DNA from 2 places in the Nonomuraea sp. NPDC048881 genome. Region 1 is predicted to be linked to the other one. Evidence: riboswitches for the same ligand, from Rfam matches in the RefSeq annotation. Region 1 holds a riboswitch; the other holds the start of a gene.
What was found. Region 1 has a riboswitch for S-adenosylmethionine ahead of AB0C33_RS24115 (aminotransferase class V-fold PLP-dependent enzyme). Riboswitches for the same ligand answer to the same signal wherever they lie in the genome.
Positions count from the first base shown of each region.

Region 2: linked by a shared signal. The riboswitch ahead of thrC (threonine synthase) and the one ahead of AB0C33_RS24115 (aminotransferase class V-fold PLP-dependent enzyme) in region 1 are both predicted to bind S-adenosylmethionine.

Region 1 is NZ_JBEZGC010000006.1:427,896-437,027, reverse strand. Features, by position in the region: gene AB0C33_RS24130 (chaplin family protein) at 94-318, opposite strand; gene AB0C33_RS24125 (SAM-dependent methyltransferase) at 513-1,475, shown strand; gene AB0C33_RS24120 (cytochrome P450) at 1,459-2,658, opposite strand; SAM riboswitch class IV at 2,734-2,849, shown strand; gene AB0C33_RS24115 (aminotransferase class V-fold PLP-dependent enzyme) at 2,980-4,191, shown strand; gene AB0C33_RS24110 (DoxX family protein) at 4,195-4,878, opposite strand; gene AB0C33_RS24105 (NADH-quinone oxidoreductase subunit D) at 5,002-6,147, shown strand; gene AB0C33_RS24100 (acyltransferase) at 6,144-7,211, shown strand; gene AB0C33_RS24095 (DUF3180 domain-containing protein) at 7,208-7,660, opposite strand; gene folK (2-amino-4-hydroxy-6-hydroxymethyldihydropteridine diphosphokinase) at 7,657-8,160, opposite strand; gene folB (dihydroneopterin aldolase) at 8,157-8,522, opposite strand; gene AB0C33_RS24080 (nuclear transport factor 2 family protein) at 8,512-8,958, opposite strand; gene folP (dihydropteroate synthase) at 8,955-9,132, opposite strand, start outside.
Region 2 is NZ_JBEZGC010000020.1:27,483-36,614, forward strand. Features, by position in the region: gene otsB (trehalose-phosphatase) at 1-733, shown strand, start outside; gene AB0C33_RS42340 (hypothetical protein) at 842-1,426, shown strand; gene AB0C33_RS42345 (hypothetical protein) at 1,404-2,588, opposite strand; gene AB0C33_RS42350 (trehalose-6-phosphate synthase) at 2,630-4,054, opposite strand; gene AB0C33_RS42355 (RNA polymerase sigma factor) at 4,086-4,640, shown strand; SAM riboswitch class I at 4,720-4,860, shown strand; gene thrC (threonine synthase) at 4,874-6,106, shown strand; gene AB0C33_RS42365 (MoaD/ThiS family protein) at 6,132-6,407, shown strand; gene AB0C33_RS42370 (cold-shock protein) at 6,651-6,851, shown strand; gene groL (chaperonin GroEL) at 7,196-8,824, shown strand; gene AB0C33_RS42380 (hypothetical protein) at 8,977-9,132, shown strand, end outside.

The sequences.
Region 1 (9,132 bases):
GACCTCTTGGAGGTGCACTGACCGGTCATCCGCCGACTGACCGGCCGGGATCAGAGCCCGGACCGCGCGCGAGCGGTCCGGGCTCTCCCTGCCTCAGCGGCTGTAGACCGCGGTGTTGGGGCTCCCCTGGCAGCCGTTGATCGGGACAGCCTGGATGCCGATGTTGTTGCCGCAGACGGGCACGACGGCGGTGATGGGGAGGTGGATCGGGCTGCCGCTCAGGATGCCGTTGTTGCCGTGGGTGACGTCGTCGGCGTACGCGGGGGCCGCCAGCGCCAGCAGGGCAATGGCACCTGCCATGACCAGAGTCTTCTTCACGGGGGGCTCCTCTCAGTATGCGGCCGTGGAGGCCGCAATGCTTCGGTGGAGCGAACCGGCTCGCCGCTTACCGCGGATGGGCGAAACGCAGTCGCTCGGTGACAGTACGTAAACGTTAGCGCAATGTAGCGACCAAGTGTAGTCAATCAATGACTTAGCGTGTTGATGGCCGGAGTCATGAGATAGTCAGCCTCATGTGGCTCACCTGGCGCGCCGCGACCGAACGCGCGCTCTACGGCGAGGAGGGTTTCTACCTCCGCGAACGCCCCTCGGGCCACTTCCGCACCTCGGTCGGGGCCTCGGCCGTGTTCGCCGAGGCGATCCTGGCCCTGCTGGCGGAGGTCGACTGCGACCTCGGCTCCCCCGAGTGGCTCGACCTGGTCGACATCGGCTCCGGTGAGGGCGTGCTGGTCCGCCGCGTCCTCGACCTGGCCGAGCCCGCGCTGCGCAACCGGCTCCGGGTCACGTGCGTCGACCTGTCACCCAGGCCGCCGGGCCTGCCCGACGAGGTCGAGTGGCGCCGCTGCCTGCCGTCCAGCATCACCGGGCTGGCCGTCGCCAACGAGTGGCTCGACAACATCCCGCTCGACGTGGCCGAGCAGACCTCCGGCGGCCCGCGTCTGGTCATGGTCAACACCCGCACCGGGGAGGAGCGCCTCGGCGGTCCGCTGCGGCCCGCCGACCGCGAATGGCTCGACCGCTGGTGGCCGCTGCCGCACGTGGGCACCCGAGCCGAGATCGGCCGTCCCCGTGACGACGCCTGGGCCTCCGTTCTGGTACGCCTCGCCCGCGGCCGGGCGATAGCCGTGGATTATGCACACCCTGTGGATAACCGACCGCTCTGTGGCACGCTGACCGGTTACCGCGACGGCGCCGTCGTCACGCCCATCCCCGACGGGACCTGCGACATCACCGCCCACGTCGCGCTCGACGCGTGCGCCGAGGCCGGGCGGCGGGCCGGCGCGATATCCACAACCTTGTCCACACAGCGCGACATGTTGCGGGCGCTGGGCCTCACCGGCGCCCGGCCGCCGGTCGACCTCGCCCGCACCGATCCGCGCGGCTACGTGCGCGCGTTGTCGCGGGCGTCGGAGGAGGGCGAGCTGATCGATCCGGCGGGGCTCGGCGGGTTCGGCTGGCTCAGCCAGAGCCGGTGACGTCGAGGTCGAGCGAGCGCAGGCCGCGGATGACGAAGCCCGGCTTGTAGACCGGCTCCGCGCGCAGCTCGATCGTCCCGACCCGGTCCAGCAGCGCGGTGAACGACTCCGTCAGCTCGATCCTGGCCAGCGGCGCGCCCAGGCAGAAGTGGATGCCGGCGCCGAAGGAGATGTGCGGGTTGTCCGGACGGCCCAGGTCGAGCCGGTCCGGGTCCTCGAACACCTCGGGGTCCCTGTTGGCCGAGCCGAACAGGCAGGCGACCTCCGAGCCGCGCGGGATCCGCACGCCGTGCACCTCGATGTCCTCCAGCACCCAGCGCTCGAAGAGCTGCAGCGGGGTGTCGTAGCGCAGCAGCTCCTCGATGGCGGTCGGCAGCAGCGAACGGTCGGCGCGCAGACGGGCCAGCTCGCCCGGGTTCTTCAGCAGGGCCCGCCAGCCGTTGCCGGTGACGTTGACCGTGGCCTCGTGGCCCGCGTTGAGCAGCAGCACGCAGGTGCCGGCCAGCTCGTCGAGGGTCAGCTCGGGGATCGCGGCCAGGGCGCTGACCAGGTCCTCGCCGGGGTTCGCGAGCCGGTCGCGGGCCAGGTCCTTGAGGTAGGACTCGAACTCCTCGGCCGCGCGCACCGCCTGGTGCTGGGTCTCCAGGCTGGGGTTGAGCTCGTACATGCCGCACATGTCGGCCGACCACGGGCGCAGCAGGTGGCGGTCCTGCTCGGGGACGCCGAGCATCTCGGCGATGACGGTGACCGGCAACGGCTCGGCGACCTCGGCGATCAGGTCGCCGCCGCCCTTCTCGACGTAGGCGTCGATCAGGCTCTCGGCGATGGCCCGGACGCGCGGGCGCAGCGACTCGACCATGCGCGGCGTGAACGCCTTGGACACCAGCCGGCGCAGCCTCGTGTGGTCCGGCGGCTCGACCTCCAGCATGCCGTTCCTGCTGACCCGCCAGAAGGCTTCCTGGAACTCCGGCGCGGGCTGCCGGCCGAACTCCTCGTGCGTGGCGACGTGGGTGTAGTCGCGGCCCAGCCGCCGGTCCCTGAGCAGCGCGTTCACGTCCGCGTGCCGGGAGATCAGCCACTGGTTGGACGGCTCGAAGTAGCGGACGGGCGCCTCGCGCCTCAGCTCGTCGTACGCCGGATAGGGGTCGACGACGAAATCCGGATTCCAGGGATCAAAGCGCACTATTTCATCTTATGAGACGGGTTGACCTGCTGAGCTTGCGAATCATGCCCGGGTGTCGGTTATAGTGCCGTCGTAGGTCATGAGTGCCAGCGACAAGCCCCGGCTAGCTGGCCGGCAACCCTCGCGTCCGCGGCGGGGTGCCCCGGGTGAAGACCTGGTCCGTCACGAGGTGTGGCGGGCAAGCGCGGGCTCCGTGGCTGCTTCCAGGGGTCCGACCGACCCGTGAGGAGCTGCGCCGTGTCCACGCTGACGATCTTCAACTCCGTTCCCGCCCAGGCTGCCGCCGAGGCCACCGCCCCTGCCGCCGCCTCCGGACGGTCGATCCCCGCCGTGCTCGGCGCCGACCTCGAAGTGCCGGTCAAGGGCGGCCGGCTGGTGAGCTACGCCAACCTCGACTACGCGGCCAGCGCCCCCTGTCTTGAGCCGGTCAGCGCCGCCGTCGCCGCCGCGCTCCCGGCCTACTCCAGCGTCCACCGCGGCGCGGGCTACGCCTCCCAGCTCACCACCGCCCGCTACGAGCAGGCCCGCCACACGGTCCGGGCCTTCGTCGGCGCCCGCCCGGACGACGCCGTCATCTTCACCCGCAACACCACCGACGCCACCAACCTGCTGGCCGGCTGCCTGCCCGAGGGCACGACCGTCGTCGTCTTCGACTCCGAGCACCACGCCTCGCTGCTGCCCTGGGAGCGGTCCGTGCGCCTGGCGCCGCCCGCCTTCCCCGGCGAGGCCGTCCGCGCCGCCGACGAGGCGCTGGCCGGGATCGAGGGGCCCAAGCTGCTCGTGGTCACCGCCGCCTCCAACGTCACCGGCGAGCTGTGGCCCATCGCCGCCCTCGCCCACATCGCCCACCGGCACGACGCCCGGATACTGGTGGACGCCGCCCAGCTCGTCCCGCACCGCAGGCTCAACCTGACCGCGCTCGACCTGGACTACGTGGCCTTCTCCGGCCACAAGCTGTACGCGCCCTTCGGCGCCGGCGTGCTGGTCGGACGCCGTGACTGGCTGGCGGCGGGCGAGCCGTACCTGAAGGGCGGCGGCGCGGTGCGCTCGGTCGGCGAGACCACCGAGTGGCACGACGACCCCGAGCCCCGCCACGAGGCCGGCACCCCCAACGTGCTCGGCGCCATCGCCCTGGCCGCCGCCTGCGACGCGCTCACCGCCACGGGGTGGACGGAGCTGGTGCGCGAGGAGGAGCGCCTGATCGCCCGGCTGCGTACCGGTCTGGCCTCGATCGACGGGGTGCGCGAGCTGTCGCTGTGGGGCGAGGACCACCCGCGGGTGGGGATCGTGTCGTTCGTCGTGGACGGCTACTCGGCCCGCGAGGTGGCCGAGGCGCTGTCCGGCGAGTACGGCATCGGCGTGCGGGACGGGAAGTTCTGCGCGCACCCGTTCGTCCGCCACCTGCTGGATGCCTCGGACGGCGGCTGCGAGGACGGCACCGCCTCGGCGGTACGCGCCTCCATCGGCATCGGCAGCACGCAGGAGCACGTCGACCGCCTGATCGAGGCCCTGCGCGACCTGGTCAGCCGCTGACGCTCAACGGTTGGGCGGCTTCTGCTGGTGCGGCTCGTCGGACACCAGGGCGTCGATGTCCCGCATGTCCTCGTCGTTGAGGTGCCCGGGGCGCGGCGCGTTGGGCTGCCGCGGCACGTTGGGCGGCTCGGCCTCGCCCTCGGGCCGGGCCGGCGTCGTCGGGCCGCCCTCGGGCCCGACCTGCGTGGCCGGCCCCTCGGTGACGACCGTCGTCGGCTCGGCGCGCCGGGCCGGCCGGTGCGCGGCGAGGTCGTCCTCGGCGATCTGGCGTTCCCTGCGACGGCGGTACGTCGAGTGGAAGATGCCGTCGAGCCCGATGCGGCCGCCACCCAGCGCGGCGAGCATCAAGGACAGCGCACCCAGCGCGCCCGGCAGTTCCCATCCCCCGCCTTGCGACAACACCCCGTGGCCCGCGTGCACGAAGACGATCGCGCCGATCATGTCGATGAGCAGCAGCAACGCCACCGGCCGGACCAGCAGGCCGAGGATCAGCAGGGCGCCGCCGACCAGCTCGACGATGGCGGCGAATCCGGCCGACAACTCGGGCATGGGCACGCCCATCTCCCGGAACTGCCCCGCCGCGGCACCGAGCCCGCCCTGCCACTTCTGCCAGCCGTGCGCCACGAAGATCACCCCGAGTACCACCCGGGAGATCAGGGCCGCCACATCAAACAGGACTCTCTTCACAGTGCTTTCTCCCCCCGTTCCCGGTATTGATCCCCATGTCTGGCTTCGGGATGCGTTGCCATACGATTCCTTGACCATCCCCCACGCTGGATCACCCCGTGGGACGGTGGCAGCATGGGCCCCATGACGGAACGCGTGGTCGGGATCGGCGCCGGCGCGAAGGAGCTGGCGACCGAGGACATGATCCTCAACATCGGCCCCCAGCATCCCTCCACGCACGGCGTGCTCAGGCTCCGGCTCACCCTCGACGGCGAGCGCATCGAGGCGGCCGAGCCGATCATCGGCTACATGCACAGGGGCGCGGAGAAACTGTTCGAGGTCCGCGACTACCGCCAGATCATCATGCTCGCCAACCGGCACGACTGGCTGTCGGGGTTCGCCAACGAACTGGGCGTCGTGCTGGCCGCCGAACGGCTGCTCGGCATGGAGACGCCGGTCAGGGCCGTGTGGGCGCGTACGCTGCTGGCCGAGCTCAACCGGGTGCTCAACCACCTGATGTTCCTCGGCTCCTACCCCCTCGAACTGGGCGCGATCACCCCCGTCTTCTACGCCTTCAACGAGCGCGAACGCATCCAGGCCGTCATGGAGGAGATCTCCGGCGGGCGCATGCACTACATGTTCAACCGGGTCGGCGGCCTCAAGGAGGACCTGCCGCTCGGCTGGCTCGACCGGGTCGCCGCGGCCGTCGCCGAGACCCGCCGCCGGGTGCCCGACATCGAGGGCCTCATCCTGAACAACGAGATCTTCCTCGCCCGCACCAAGGGCGTCGGCGTGCTGACCCGCGAGCAGATCCTCCAGTACGGCGTCAGCGGCCCCATCGCCCGCGCCTCCGGCGTGGACTTCGACCTGCGGCGCGACGACCCGTACCTCGCCTACGGGGAGCTGCCGGTCACGGTCGTCACCCGGCGCGACGGCGACTGCCACGCCCGGTTCGAGGTGCTGTTCGAGCAGCTCAAGGTCTCCCTCGACCTGGCCGACGCGTGCGTCGCCCGGCTGCGCGAGCTGCCGCCGGGGCCCGTCAACCAGCGCCTGCCGAAGGTGCTCAAGGTGCCCGAGGGCCACACGTACGCGTGGACCGAGAACCCGCTCGGCATCAACGGCTACTACCTGGTCTCCAAGGGCGACAAGACGCCGTGGCGGCTCAAGCTGCGCTCGGCGTCGTTCGGCAACGTCCAGGCGCTGCGCGAGCTGCTGCCCGGGAACCTGGTGGCCGACATGATCGCCATTCTGGGCTCGATGTTCTTCGTCGTGGGTGACATCGACAAGTGAGCACTCCCGAACGCGACAAGTACGTCGACTGGCTGCGCGCCCTCAGCCTCATCGTCGTGGTGGTCTGGCACTGGGCGTTCACGATCCTGGAGTGGAAGCCCAGCGGGCCCGAGCCCACCAGCCCGCTCGGCTTCACCTCCGGGTTGTGGATCCTGACCTGGCTGCTCCAGGTGCTGCCGCTGTTCTTCTACGTCGGCGGCCACGTGCACCTGCTGTCCTGGAACCGGGCCCAGGCGCGCGGCGTCGGCATCGGGGCGTTCGTCTGGCGGCGCATCCGCGCGCTGTCCCTGCCCGCGCTGTTCCTGTGCGGCGTGTGGATCTCCGTCGGGGCGATCGTCACCTGGGCGTTCCACGTGGGATGGATGTGGCGGGTGGTGCTGCTCGTGCTCAGCCCGCTGTGGTTCCTCGGCGTCTACCTGGTGCTGATCGCGCTGCTGCCGGTGGCCCTGTGGCTGCACAGGCGCTACGACGTGCTGGCCCTCATCTGGCTCGGCGGCTCGGCCCTGGTCGTCGACGTCGTGCGCTTCCGCTACGGCTTCGAGTGGGCCGGCTGGCTCAACATGATCATCGTCTGGGGGCTGGCCCACCAGGCGGGCTTCTTCTACGACCGGATCGTCGTCCTGCCCCGGCGGTACGACGTCGGCATCCTGTGGACTGGCCTGTTCGCGCTGATCGGCCTGGTCTACTCGGGCATCTACCCGGGCTCGATGGTGGGCGTGCCGGGCGACAAGTGGTCGAACATGGCGCCGCCCACGTTCGTCATCGTCGCCCTGCTGATCTTCCAGATCGGCCTGGTGGAAGTGCTGCGCCCGGCCATGGAACGCGTGCTCGAACGCCCCCGCTGGGCCCGTGCCAACTCCTTCATCAACCGCTACGCCCTGCCGCTGTTCCTGTTCCACACGACCGGCATGGCGATCGCCTTAGGGCTGTCGTGGTGGTTGTTCGGCAACCTCGGCACGAAGATCCCGCCCGACCTGAAGTGGTGGCTGGAGCGGCCGATCGCCATCGTCGGGCCGCTGATCTGCACGCTGCCGGTCATCTACCTCTTCGGCCGCCGCCGCTAGTCGGGTTTGCGCTCGTCGGAGTCCTTCGGGATCCGGCAGCAGTGTTCCAGGTACAGGGCCGCGCAGACGAGCACCACGCAGGCCACGAACGACCCGGCCGCGACGAAGAACTCCGAGCGCGGCGTCTCCCGGTCGAAGAGCTCCAGCGTGTACGCGGCGAACCCGGCGAACAACCCCGCGAACACCGCCCCCGCGTACGCCGACGCCTTGGCCAGCGCCGCCAGCCGGGCCACCGCCAGCGGCTCGACCGGCTTGGTGTCGGGTTTCCTGGCGATCCTGGCCTTGGTCACCCATCCGCTGTAACCCTCGCCGAGGGCGAGCAGCAACACGGTCGGGATGGCCGTCCAGGGCAGCAGGAACGCGCCGTAGAAGTGCCGGACCGCCGCCCAGAAGATCAGGGCGACGACGACGAGGAGAGCGACCAGATGGCCGGGATGCGTCGGCTTCAATCGGGCCTCTGCAGCTTCAGGTCGTCACGCAGGCGCACGCCGTGCCGGTCGAGCTCGGCCAGCAGGTCGGCCACCCGGCCCCGGCCCGGCACGGTGGCCTCGGGGTCGATCACCGACCAGGGCACCAGCACGAACGCCCGCTCGTGGGCCCGGGGATGCGGCAACGTCAGCTCGGGGTCGTCGGACACGGTCTCGCCCACGACGATCAGGTCGACGTCGAGCGTACGCGGCCCCCACCGCTCCGCACGCACCCGGCCGAACGCGTTCTCCACGCCCAGCGCCCGCTCCAGCAATGTGCGCGGCGGCAGCGCGGTCTCGGCGACGACGACCGCGTTGAGGTACGGCTCCTGGCCGCCCGGCCCCCCGACCGGGTCGGTCTCGTAGACCGGGGACACCTTGACGAACTCCAGGCCAGGGGCGTCGAACAACGTGTCGATGGCTCCCTGCAACGTCTGGAACCGCTCCCCCAGGTTGCTGCCGAGAGCGAGGACGGCCTTCATGCGCGGCTCCGCTCGATCGTCACGATCACATCGTCGAACGGCAGCGGGATCGGCGCCGCCGGTTTGTGCACACTCACCTCGACCTTGTGCACCAGCTCGCTGGACAGGCAGACGTCGGCCAGCCGCTGGGCCAGCGTCTCGATCAGCTCGACCGGCTCGCCCTCGACCACCTCGACCAGCGCCTGGGCCAGCTCGCCGTAGTGGACGGTCTTGGTGAGGTCGTCGCCGGCCGCCGCCGGGGCGGTGTCGAGGAACAACGTCGCGTCGATCACGAACTCCTGGCCGAGCTCCCGCTCGGCGGGCAGGACGCCGTGCCTGCCCCTGGCCCGCAGGCCCTTGAGAGCGATGCGGTCAGACCTCAAGCTCGCCCTCCTCGTCCTCGTCGTCGTCTCCCTGGAGCACCGGGGAGCCGTGGTGCATCCACAACCGCCAGCCCTGCGCGGTGCGGATGTAGACGTTGCTCGCCACCACCTTTCCCGCGGCGAAGCTGGACTCACCCTCCTCGCCCGCCGTCAGGATGTTCTCCACGCAGGTGAGCACGGCCACGTCGCCCAGCACGGTGGTGTTGACGTCGGTCAGCACGAACTGGATGTAGGTGGTGTTGGCCATGATCAGCGCCCACGACCGCAGCACCTCCGACCGGCCGGTCAGCAACGTCCAGCCCGGATGGACGCAGCTCACCTGGTCGTCGGCGGTGTCCTCGGCCCAGATCTCGGTCATCTTGTCGAGATCGGCGCTCTCGATCGCGGTGTAGAACTCCTCGTTGACCGTCTCGATCGCGGCAGTGTCGACGCTCATGTGCCTGCTCCGGCTCTCTTCCATGCGGCCGCCACGCGCACGGCATCGGCATTGGGACCTACCTCGTGCACGCGCACGCACCAGGCCCCCGCCTGAGCCGCCAGCGCGGTGACCGCCAGCGTTGCGTCGTCGCTCCTGCTGAAGGGGCGGGGCGCGCCGTCGGGGCCGGCCAGC
Region 2 (9,132 bases), on a different contig from region 1:
CGGGCTCGACTTCGACGGAACCCTGTCGCCGATCGTGCCCGATCCCGCCTCCGCCAAGATCCACCCCGAGGCCCCCGCCGTGCTCGCCGACCTGGGCGCGCACGTCGGCGCCGTGGCCATCGTGACCGGCAGGCCGGCGGCCACCGCGCTCGAACTCGGGCCCGGCCTGGCCGACGTGCCCGGCCTCGTGGTGCTCGGCCACTACGGCTTCGAACGGTGGGAGCACGGACGCGTCTCGGCGCCGCCGCCGCCGCCCGGCGTGCCGCGCGTGCGGGCCGAGCTGCCCCTGCTGCTCGACGCGCTCGGCCTGCACGGCGTGGTGATCGAGGACAAGGGCAGGGCGGTGGCCGTGCACACCAGGCGCGCCCCCGACCCCGAGGGCGCGCTCGCCGCGCTGCGCGAGCCGCTGGCCGAGCTGGCCGGGAGACACGGCCTGGTGATCGAGCCGGGACGCATGGTCCTGGAGCTGCGCCCGCCCGGCATGGACAAGGGCCACGCGCTCGGGCTGTTCCTGGCCGAGCGGGACGCCAGGTCCGTCATGTTCGTCGGCGACGACCTCGGCGACCTGGCCGCCTTCGACGCCGTACGCGCCTCGGGGCTGCCCGGCGTGACCGTGTGCAGCGGCTCGGCCGAGGTGACCGCGCTGGCCGAGCGGGCCGACATCGTGGTCGACGGGCCCGACGGCGTGGTGGCGCTGCTGCGGGAGCTGACGACGGCCTTCACCCGTCCCTAGGGTCCAGCCGTTCGTGAGCCGGCTCGCGGCCTTGCGCCGTCTGGGCCGGCTCGCGGCTTTCAGCCGTTCGTGATTGGGCTGCAAGTGGCGGGTCCTACGTTGGTGCGCATGTCACGACGATCTCTCGCCGCCGCCTCGGCCGCGGCTCTCGCCACCCTGGCTGCCGTGCTCGCCGTCCCCGGCGCCGCCTCCGCCGCCCCCGCCCAGCAGCTCAGGCTGCGCGGCGGCCTGACGCTCTACATCCCGATCGAGTGGGTGGTCCACCGCAGGGGCGGCGACGTCGTCCAGGTGGTCACCGGGCGGTGCGCCAAGCCGCAGGGCTGGGGCTCGCCGGAGTGCGACGCGTTCTACGTCCTCGGTCCCGCCGCGATCAAGCGGGGCGCCGAGGGGTTCGGGCCCTACACGGGCAAGGACCCGTACTATCCGGCCAGCGACGTGCAGCCCTGCCCGATCAACCGCAAGTGGGGCGAGGTCGTCGGCCCCAAGGTCACCAGGGGCTACCGGCAGATGGGGGCCGGGCACAAGGCCGCCTACAACGCCTGGCAGGCCACGTGCGTCAGCTACTCGGGCGGCGGCGTCAAGGCCCGCTTCACGCAGCGCGAGTGGTACCTGCCGAAGAGCGGGATCCTCGTCGTCGACCAGTGGGACACCCCCGGCCTGGCCGACACGCTCAAGTACGCCGACTGGAGATGAGCACCCCGGCGACCGCCAGGCCGATGACCACGGGCACCAGCAGGAACGCGTTCCCGGTGCCGTAGCCGTCGGCCAGCGCGCCGAGCAGCAGCGGGCCGATCGCCATGGCGGCGCCCGCCCACACGGGCGAGGCGGCCGCCGCCCGGTCCGCCCGGTCGCCGGAGGCGGCGATCAACGTGCTCAGCGCGAGCGGGAACTGCAGCGACGCGCCCAGCCCGCTCAGCGCCAGCCCCGCGTACGACAGGATCGGCGCGGTGCTCGCCCAGAACAGCACCCAGCCGAAGGCCATCAGCCCCAGAGCGCCGGCCAGCAGCGGCGTGGCCGGCAGCCGCAGCGCGAGCTGCGCGCCCGCGAACCTGCCCGCCGCCATGCCGCAGACGAACGCCGTCAGCCCGGTCGCCGCGACGGCCGCAGGCACGCCCGTCCTGAGGGCGAACAGGTCGGCGGCCCACAGGTTGAACGTGAACTCCAGCGCCACGCAGCAGAACAGCACGCCCCCGGCCAGATGGAAGCGCCACCCGCCGCCCTCCCGCGCCGGGACGACCTCCCCGGCGACCGCGCCGGCCCGCCCTCCGCCGGCCCGCCGGGGCGCGGGCCAGGAGCGGCCCAGCGACAGCGCCAGCAGGGCGCTGACGGCCGGGGTGACCAGCAGGGCGGCCCGCCAGCCGAGCGCGCTCTGCGCCACCTGGCTGAGCACGAACGTGGCCACCATCCCCACCAGCACGCCCACGGCGTTGGCCTCGCTGAGCGCGGCCGGCCCCGCGGCCCCGTGGTGGTCGCTGAGCTCGGCCATCGCCGCGTAGAGCATGACCGAGCCGAAGCCGCCGGCCACGCCGTAGCCGAGCAGCGTCAGGGGCAGCGCGGAGCCGGCCATGACCAGCAGCACGCCGGCGTTCATCCCGGCCAGGCCGAGCCAGCACGTCGAGCGCCGGCCGAGCAGCCTGGTGAGCAGGGGCAGCGCGAGCCCGGCGCCGATCGTCCCGACCGCCATCGCGGTGCCGTGCAGCCCGGCGACGGTGGCCGTGGTGCGCTGGTCGGCGCGCAGCAGCGGGAGGGCGGCGCTCAGGCCGTACACAAACGTGGCGAACGTGCCGAGCAGGAAGTAGATGAGCCAGGTCGGACGGTCCCGGACGAGTCTGATGGGCACTGAGACCGTCGACACCCGGCAGCCTCCGTCATTGGCAGTGAACCCGACTTCTCATGTTAAAGCAGGGCGTCGAGTTGGGATTCCAGCCACTTGTGCGGCGGCAGCGCGGTGGCCGCCTCGTGCAGCCGGTCGCGGCGCCGCCGGCGTTCGTCCTCGGGCATCACCAGCGCCTCGTGCAGCGCGTCCGCCGTGCCGCTCACGTCGTAGGGGTTGACCACCAGCGCGTACGGGCCCAGCTCGGCGGCCGCCCCCGCCTCGCGCGAGAGCACCAGGGCGCAGCGCGGCGACAGGACCGGCCCCTCCTTGGCGACCAGGTTCATGCCGTCGCGGATGGGGTTGACCAGCAGCACGTCGGCCAGCCGGTAGGCGGCCAGCGAGCGCGGGTAGTCGTCGTTGACGTTGAGGATGACCGGGTCCCAGTCCTCGGTGGCGTACTCGTCCTCGATCTCGCGCGCGCAGCGCTGCACCGACGCGGTGTACTCGCGGTATTCGGGCAGGTCGTGCCGGCTGGGGTAGGCGAAGGCCAGGTGGACCACCTTGCCGTGCCACTCCGGATGGGCGGCCAGGAACTCCCGGTAGGCCAGCAGCCCGCGCACGATGTTCTTGGACAGCTCGGTGCGGTCGATGCGGACGATCAGCCGGCGTCCGGCCACCTGCTCGGCCAGCGCGGCCATGTGCGACTCGACGTCGGGCTCGCAGGCCCGCGCCCACAGCGCCGCGCCGTCCACGCCCAGGCTGTGCACGCCGACGCGGGTCGTCCTGCCCTCGTGGGTGACCGTGCCGGCCGCGCGGTCCACCCGCGCGCCCAGCAGCGCCTCGCAGCAGTCCATGAACGCCGCCGCCCACCGGGCGGTGAGGAAGCCCGCGTGGTCGGCCCCCAGGATGCCGTCGAGCACCTCCCTGGTCACCGCGTCGGGCAGCAGGGAGAAGTACTCGGGAGGGGCCCACGGCGTGTGGCTGAAGTGGGCGATGCGCAGGTCGGGCCGCTCGGCGCGGAGCATCGCCGGGGTGAGCGTCAGGTGGTAGTCCTGGACCATCACGCGCGCGCCGTGCCCGGCCTCCTCGGCCAGCGCCAGCGCGAACGCGCCGTTGTAGTCGCGGTAGGACTCCCACTCGCGCCGGAACTTGGTGCCGAAACTGGGGGAGTTGGGGATGTCGTACAGCAGGTGGTTGACGAACCACAGGGTCGAGTTGGCCACGGCGTTGTAGGCGCGGTGGAAGGTGGCCGCGGGGATGTCGAGCATCCGCAGGGCGCCCGTGTCGTAGCCGCAGCGGTCGAGCCGGCCCCCCGGGGCCAGGCGCACGGCGCTGCGGTCGCCGTCGGACAGCGCGGCGCACACCCACAGCACGCCGTGCTCCTTGGCCACCCCCGACAGGCCCGAGACGAGGCCGCCGCCACCGCGTTTCATGGTCAGCTCACCGTCGTCGTCGACGGTGAAGGAGACCGGCCCGCGGTTGGACGCCACGAGAACGCTGTTCATTTGGGCTCCCTTCGCCCATAGGATCCCAGCTATGGCGCTAGATGAGCTAACCGAGGAACTCGCCCGCTCGGCCGCGGCCGGAGACCATCGCGCGCTCGGCGAGCTCCTGGCCAGGATCGAGCCTGACGTGATGCGCCACTGCGCCCGGATCCTGCCCTATCACCAGGACGCGGAAGAAGCCTCGCAGGACACTCTGCTGGCCGTGGCGCGCAACATCGGCCGGTTCGAGGGGCGGGCCAGGTTCAGCACCTGGCTGCACATCGTGACCGCCAACTGCGCGCGCACCACGTACCGCTCGCTGAAGCGCAGGGCCGCCGAGCAGACGTCGGAGGAGCTGCCGATGCAGAAGCCCGACGCGCGGCGGGTCAGCGTGATCGCCGGCTCGCGGCTCGACCTGCTCGACGCGATGGAGGCGCTGGAGGCCGACAAGCCCGACCTGGCCCAGGCGCTGGTGCTGCGCGACATCGTCCAGCTCGACTACAACGAGGTGGCCGAGCAGCTCAACATCCCGCTCGGCACCGCCAAGTCCCGCATCCACCAGGCCCGCAAGTACGTGCAGGGAGTCCTCGGGGAGGACTATCGGTGAGACGTGTCCTCTCGCATGGTGAGACGGGTGGTTGTTTCCGCCACTTGAGAAGGTAGAGTCCTTTTCGACAACTGCATATTGCTCATCCAGAGGGGTGGAGGGACCGGCCCTGCGAAGCCCCGGCAACCCTCCCGGCTTGTGCTCGCGACCTGGCGAGGCCGACCGGGACAAGGTGCCAATTCCGGTTCGCGGTCAAGGTGGCCGCGGGCGAAGATGAGGGAAGGCCTCGCTTCATGTCGCTCGACTTTGGTCCTGCCGTCGCCCTGTCCTGCCGCGAGTGCGGCACGCGCTACCCCCTGGGTCCCAGCTTCGCCTGCCTGGAGTGTTTCGGGCCGCTCGAAGCGGCCTACTCCTTCGGCCAGGTGACCCGCGCGGACATCGAGTCCGGCCCCGCCAACATCTGGCGCTACCGCTCCCTGCTCCCGGTCCCCGCCGACGTGGCGAGCAAGCCCAACATGAACCCGGGCTGGACGAAGCTGGTCAAGGCCGGCAACCTCGGCAAGGCGCTCGGCATCCGGTCCCTGTTCGTGAAGGACGACTCGGGCAACCCCACCCACTCCTTCAAGGACCGGGTGGTCGCCATCGCCGTCGAGGCGGCCAGGAACTTCGGTTTCCACACGCTCTCCTGCTCCTCCACGGGCAACCTCGCCGGCGCGGTCACCGCCGCCGCCGCGCGGGCCGGCCTCGACGCGTGCGTGTTCATCCCGGCCGACCTCGAAGCGGCCAAGATCGCCATGGCCCGGGTGTTCGGCGGCCGGCTGATCGGCATCGACGGCACGTACGACGAGGTCAACCGGTTCTGTTCGGAGCTGATCGGCGACCCGCTGGGCGAGCGGTGGGGGTTCGTCAACGTCAACCTGCGGCCCTACTACGCCGAAGGGTCCAAGACGCTCGCGTACGAGATCGCCGAGCAGCTCGGCTGGCGGCTGCCGGAGCAGATCGTCATCCCCATCGCCTCCGGCTCCCAGCTCACGAAGATCGACAAGGGGTTCAAGGAGCTGATCGCGCTCGGGCTGGTCGAGGACACCCCCTACAAGGTGTTCGGGGCCCAGGCGGCCGGGTGCTCGCCGGTCTCGACGGCGTACAAGGCGGGGCACGACGTCGTCCAGCCGGTCAAGCCGGACACGATCGCCAAGTCGCTGGCCATCGGCAACCCCGCCGACGGGCCGTACGTGCTGGACATCGCCCGGCGCACGGGCGGGGGCGTCGAGGACGTCACCGACCCCGAGATCGTCGCCGCCATCAAGCTCCTGGCCTCCACCGAGGGCATCTTCGCCGAGACCGCGGGCGGCGTCACGGTGGGCGTGCTGAAGAAGCTCGTCGAGACGGGCAGGCTCGACCCCGAGGCCGAGACGGTGGTCCTGAACACCGGCGACGGCCTGAAGACGCTCGACGCGATCAGCGACGACGCGCGGCCCACCGCCGTGATCCGGCCCTCTCTCGACGCGTTCCGCGCGACTGTCTGACAATCCAGGAAAGGCAACAAAAACCATGAGCGTTTCTGTGCGGATTCCCACCATTCTGCGCACTTACACCGGGGGTAACGCCGAGGTGAGTGGCGAAGGGGCGACTCTTCGTGACGTTCTCGCCAGGCTTGACTCCGACTACCCGGGGATCGGCGCGAGAATTCTGGATGAATCGGGCAAGATTCGTCGTTTTGTCAACGTATACGTTGGTGATGAGGATGTCCGTTTCGCCGAGGGCCTGGACACTCCCGCCCCTGAAGGCACTCAGATCTCCATCATCCCCGCCGTCGCGGGCGGCTGACCGCCGGACCACCGACTCTTGAAGGCGCCCCTTGTGGGCGCCTTCTTGTTTTAGAACCAAATTCAACCTCGAACGACTCAGCCTTCGATGAAATTAGCGTTTTGTCGGTTGACTCTGTTGCCAAACCCCGTGCCACAGGTATGGTCGAGGGCGATCGTCTGGCTGATTTTCCCAAAAGTCATGCGATTACGGGTCTCGCGAAGGAATGGGCGAGATCTGCGAGCCCAGTAAGAGGAGTCGGAAGTGGCGCAGGGCACCGTCAAGTGGTTCAACGCGGACAAGGGCTACGGCTTCATCGCGGTAGACGGTGGTAAGGATGTATTCGTCCATTACTCAGCGATCATGATGGACGGGTACCGCTCTCTCGAACAGGGACAGCGCGTCGAGTTCGAGATCACGCAGGGCCAGAAGGGGCCGCAGGCGGAGTCCGTCCGCACGGTCTGATTCACCCTCGCTGGTATGCACCAAGGCGGGACGTGCGGCAGCGCAGTCCGTACGGGCTCGCCACTGTTTCCTCCGTCGGCTTCGCACGGCGGGCCGCGCCTCAGGGGCGGCTCGCCGTGCGAACCGGCGCACCCGATGACCTGCCCGATGAGCTGGGGTGGGGTGCCCGTGGCTTGCACTCGGCAGGGTAGAGTGCTAAACAGTTCGTTGGCACTCTGTGTGGCAGAGTGCCAACAACTCGGATCGAGACGATGGGGTCTGCCGAACGGAGATGCAGGCCTATGCCGTCGCGGGCGTCGGCTCGGTCCAGGACACGCCACCCTGCATCTGGGAGGTCTAGCCTTATGGCAGCCAAGATGATCGCGTTTGACGAGGACGCCCGGCGCGGTCTCGAGCGCGGTATGAACCAGCTCGCCGACGCCGTCAAGGTGACCTTGGGCCCCAAGGGGCGCAACGTCGTGCTGGAGAAGAAGTGGGGCGCTCCCACGATCACCAACGACGGCGTCTCCATCGCCAAGGAGATCGAGCTCGAGGACCCGTGGGAGAAGATCGGCGCCGAGCTGGTCAAGGAAGTCGCCAAGAAGACTGACGACGTCGCCGGCGACGGCACCACCACGGCCACCGTGCTCGCCCAGGCTCTGGTGCGCGAAGGTCTGCGCAACGTGGCCGCCGGCGCCAACCCGATGGCCCTGAAGAAGGGCATCGAGGCCGCCGTCGAGCGGGTCAGCGAGGAGCTCTCCAAGCTGGCCAAGGACGTGGAGACCAAGGAGCAGATCGCCTCCACCGCCTCCATCTCCGCCGCCGACCCCGAGATCGGCTCGCTCATCGCCGAGGCGATGGACAAGGTCGGCAAGGAAGGCGTCATCACCGTCGAGGAGAGCAACACCTTCGGCCTTGAGCTTGAGCTCACCGAGGGCATGCGCTTCGACAAGGGCATGACGTCGATGTACTTCGTGACCGACTCCGACCGCATGGAGGCCGTTCTCGAAGACCCGTACATCCTGATCGTCAACAGCAAGGTCTCGGCCAACAAGGACCTGCTGCCGCTGCTCGACAAGGTCGTGCAGTCCGGCAAGCCGCTGCTGATCATCGCCGAGGACGTCGACGGCGAGGCCCTGGCGACCCTGGTGGTCAACAAGATCCGCGGCCTGTTCCGCTCCGTGGCCGTCAAGGCCCCGGGCTTCGGCGACCGCCGCAAGGCCATGCTGGGCGACATCGCGATCCTGACCGGCGGTCAGGTCATCGCCGAGGAGGTCGGCCTCAAGCTCGAGACCGCCACCCTCGACCTGCTCGGCCGCGCCCGCAAGGTCGTGGTGACCAAGGACGAGACCACCATCGTCGACGGCGCCGGTGACGCCGAGGCGATCTCCGGCCGGGTCAACGAGATCCGCGCCGAGATCGAGCGCACCGACTCCGACTACGACCGTGAGAAGCTGCAGGAGCGCCTGGCCAAGCTGGCCGGTGGCGTGGCGGTCATCAAGGCCGGCGCGGCGACCGAGGTCGAGCTCAAGGAGCGCAAGCACCGCATCGAGGACGCCGTGCGCAACGCCAAGGCGGCCGTCGAGGAGGGCATCGTCCCCGGCGGTGGCGTGGCGCTGCTGCAGGCCGGCGCCAAGGCGTTCGACAAGCTCGAGCTCAACGGCGACGAGGCCACCGGCGCGGCGATCGTGAAGAAGGCTCTTGAGGAGCCCCTCAAGCAGATCGCGGTCAACGCCGGTCTTGAGGGCGGCGTCGTTGTGGAGAAGGTGCGCAACCTGACCCCGGGCGAGGGCCTCAACGCCGCTTCCGGCGAGTACGTCAACATGTTCGAGTCCGGGATCATCGACCCGGCCAAGGTGACGCGCTCCGCGCTGCAGAACGCCGCCTCCATCGCGGCGCTCTTCCTCACCACCGAGGCCGTCATCGCCGAGAAGCCCGAGAAGACCCCTGCTGCTCCGGCCGGCATGCCCGGCGGCGGCGACATGGACTTCTAGGCCTCGCCTGGTCGCTGACGCATCAGAAGGCGGTTCGGATCTCCAAGGATCCGGCCGCCTTTTGTTGTGTCCGGTCCCGTCACGTTTAGTAGTTATTGACTACGGACAGTAACGAAACGAAGTGACGATTCACCGCACAAAGGAGTAGTTACATGAATTCCCGCACCGCGCGCGTTCTCGGGCTCGGAGCCGTCATGCTGGCCGCCGCGGCCGCCATGACGATGCCCGCCCAGGCAGACGACCACGGTTACCTGGACGAGGCCCTGGAGTACGTCGACGTGCCCTACTGCGCGGGCTACCTGGAACTG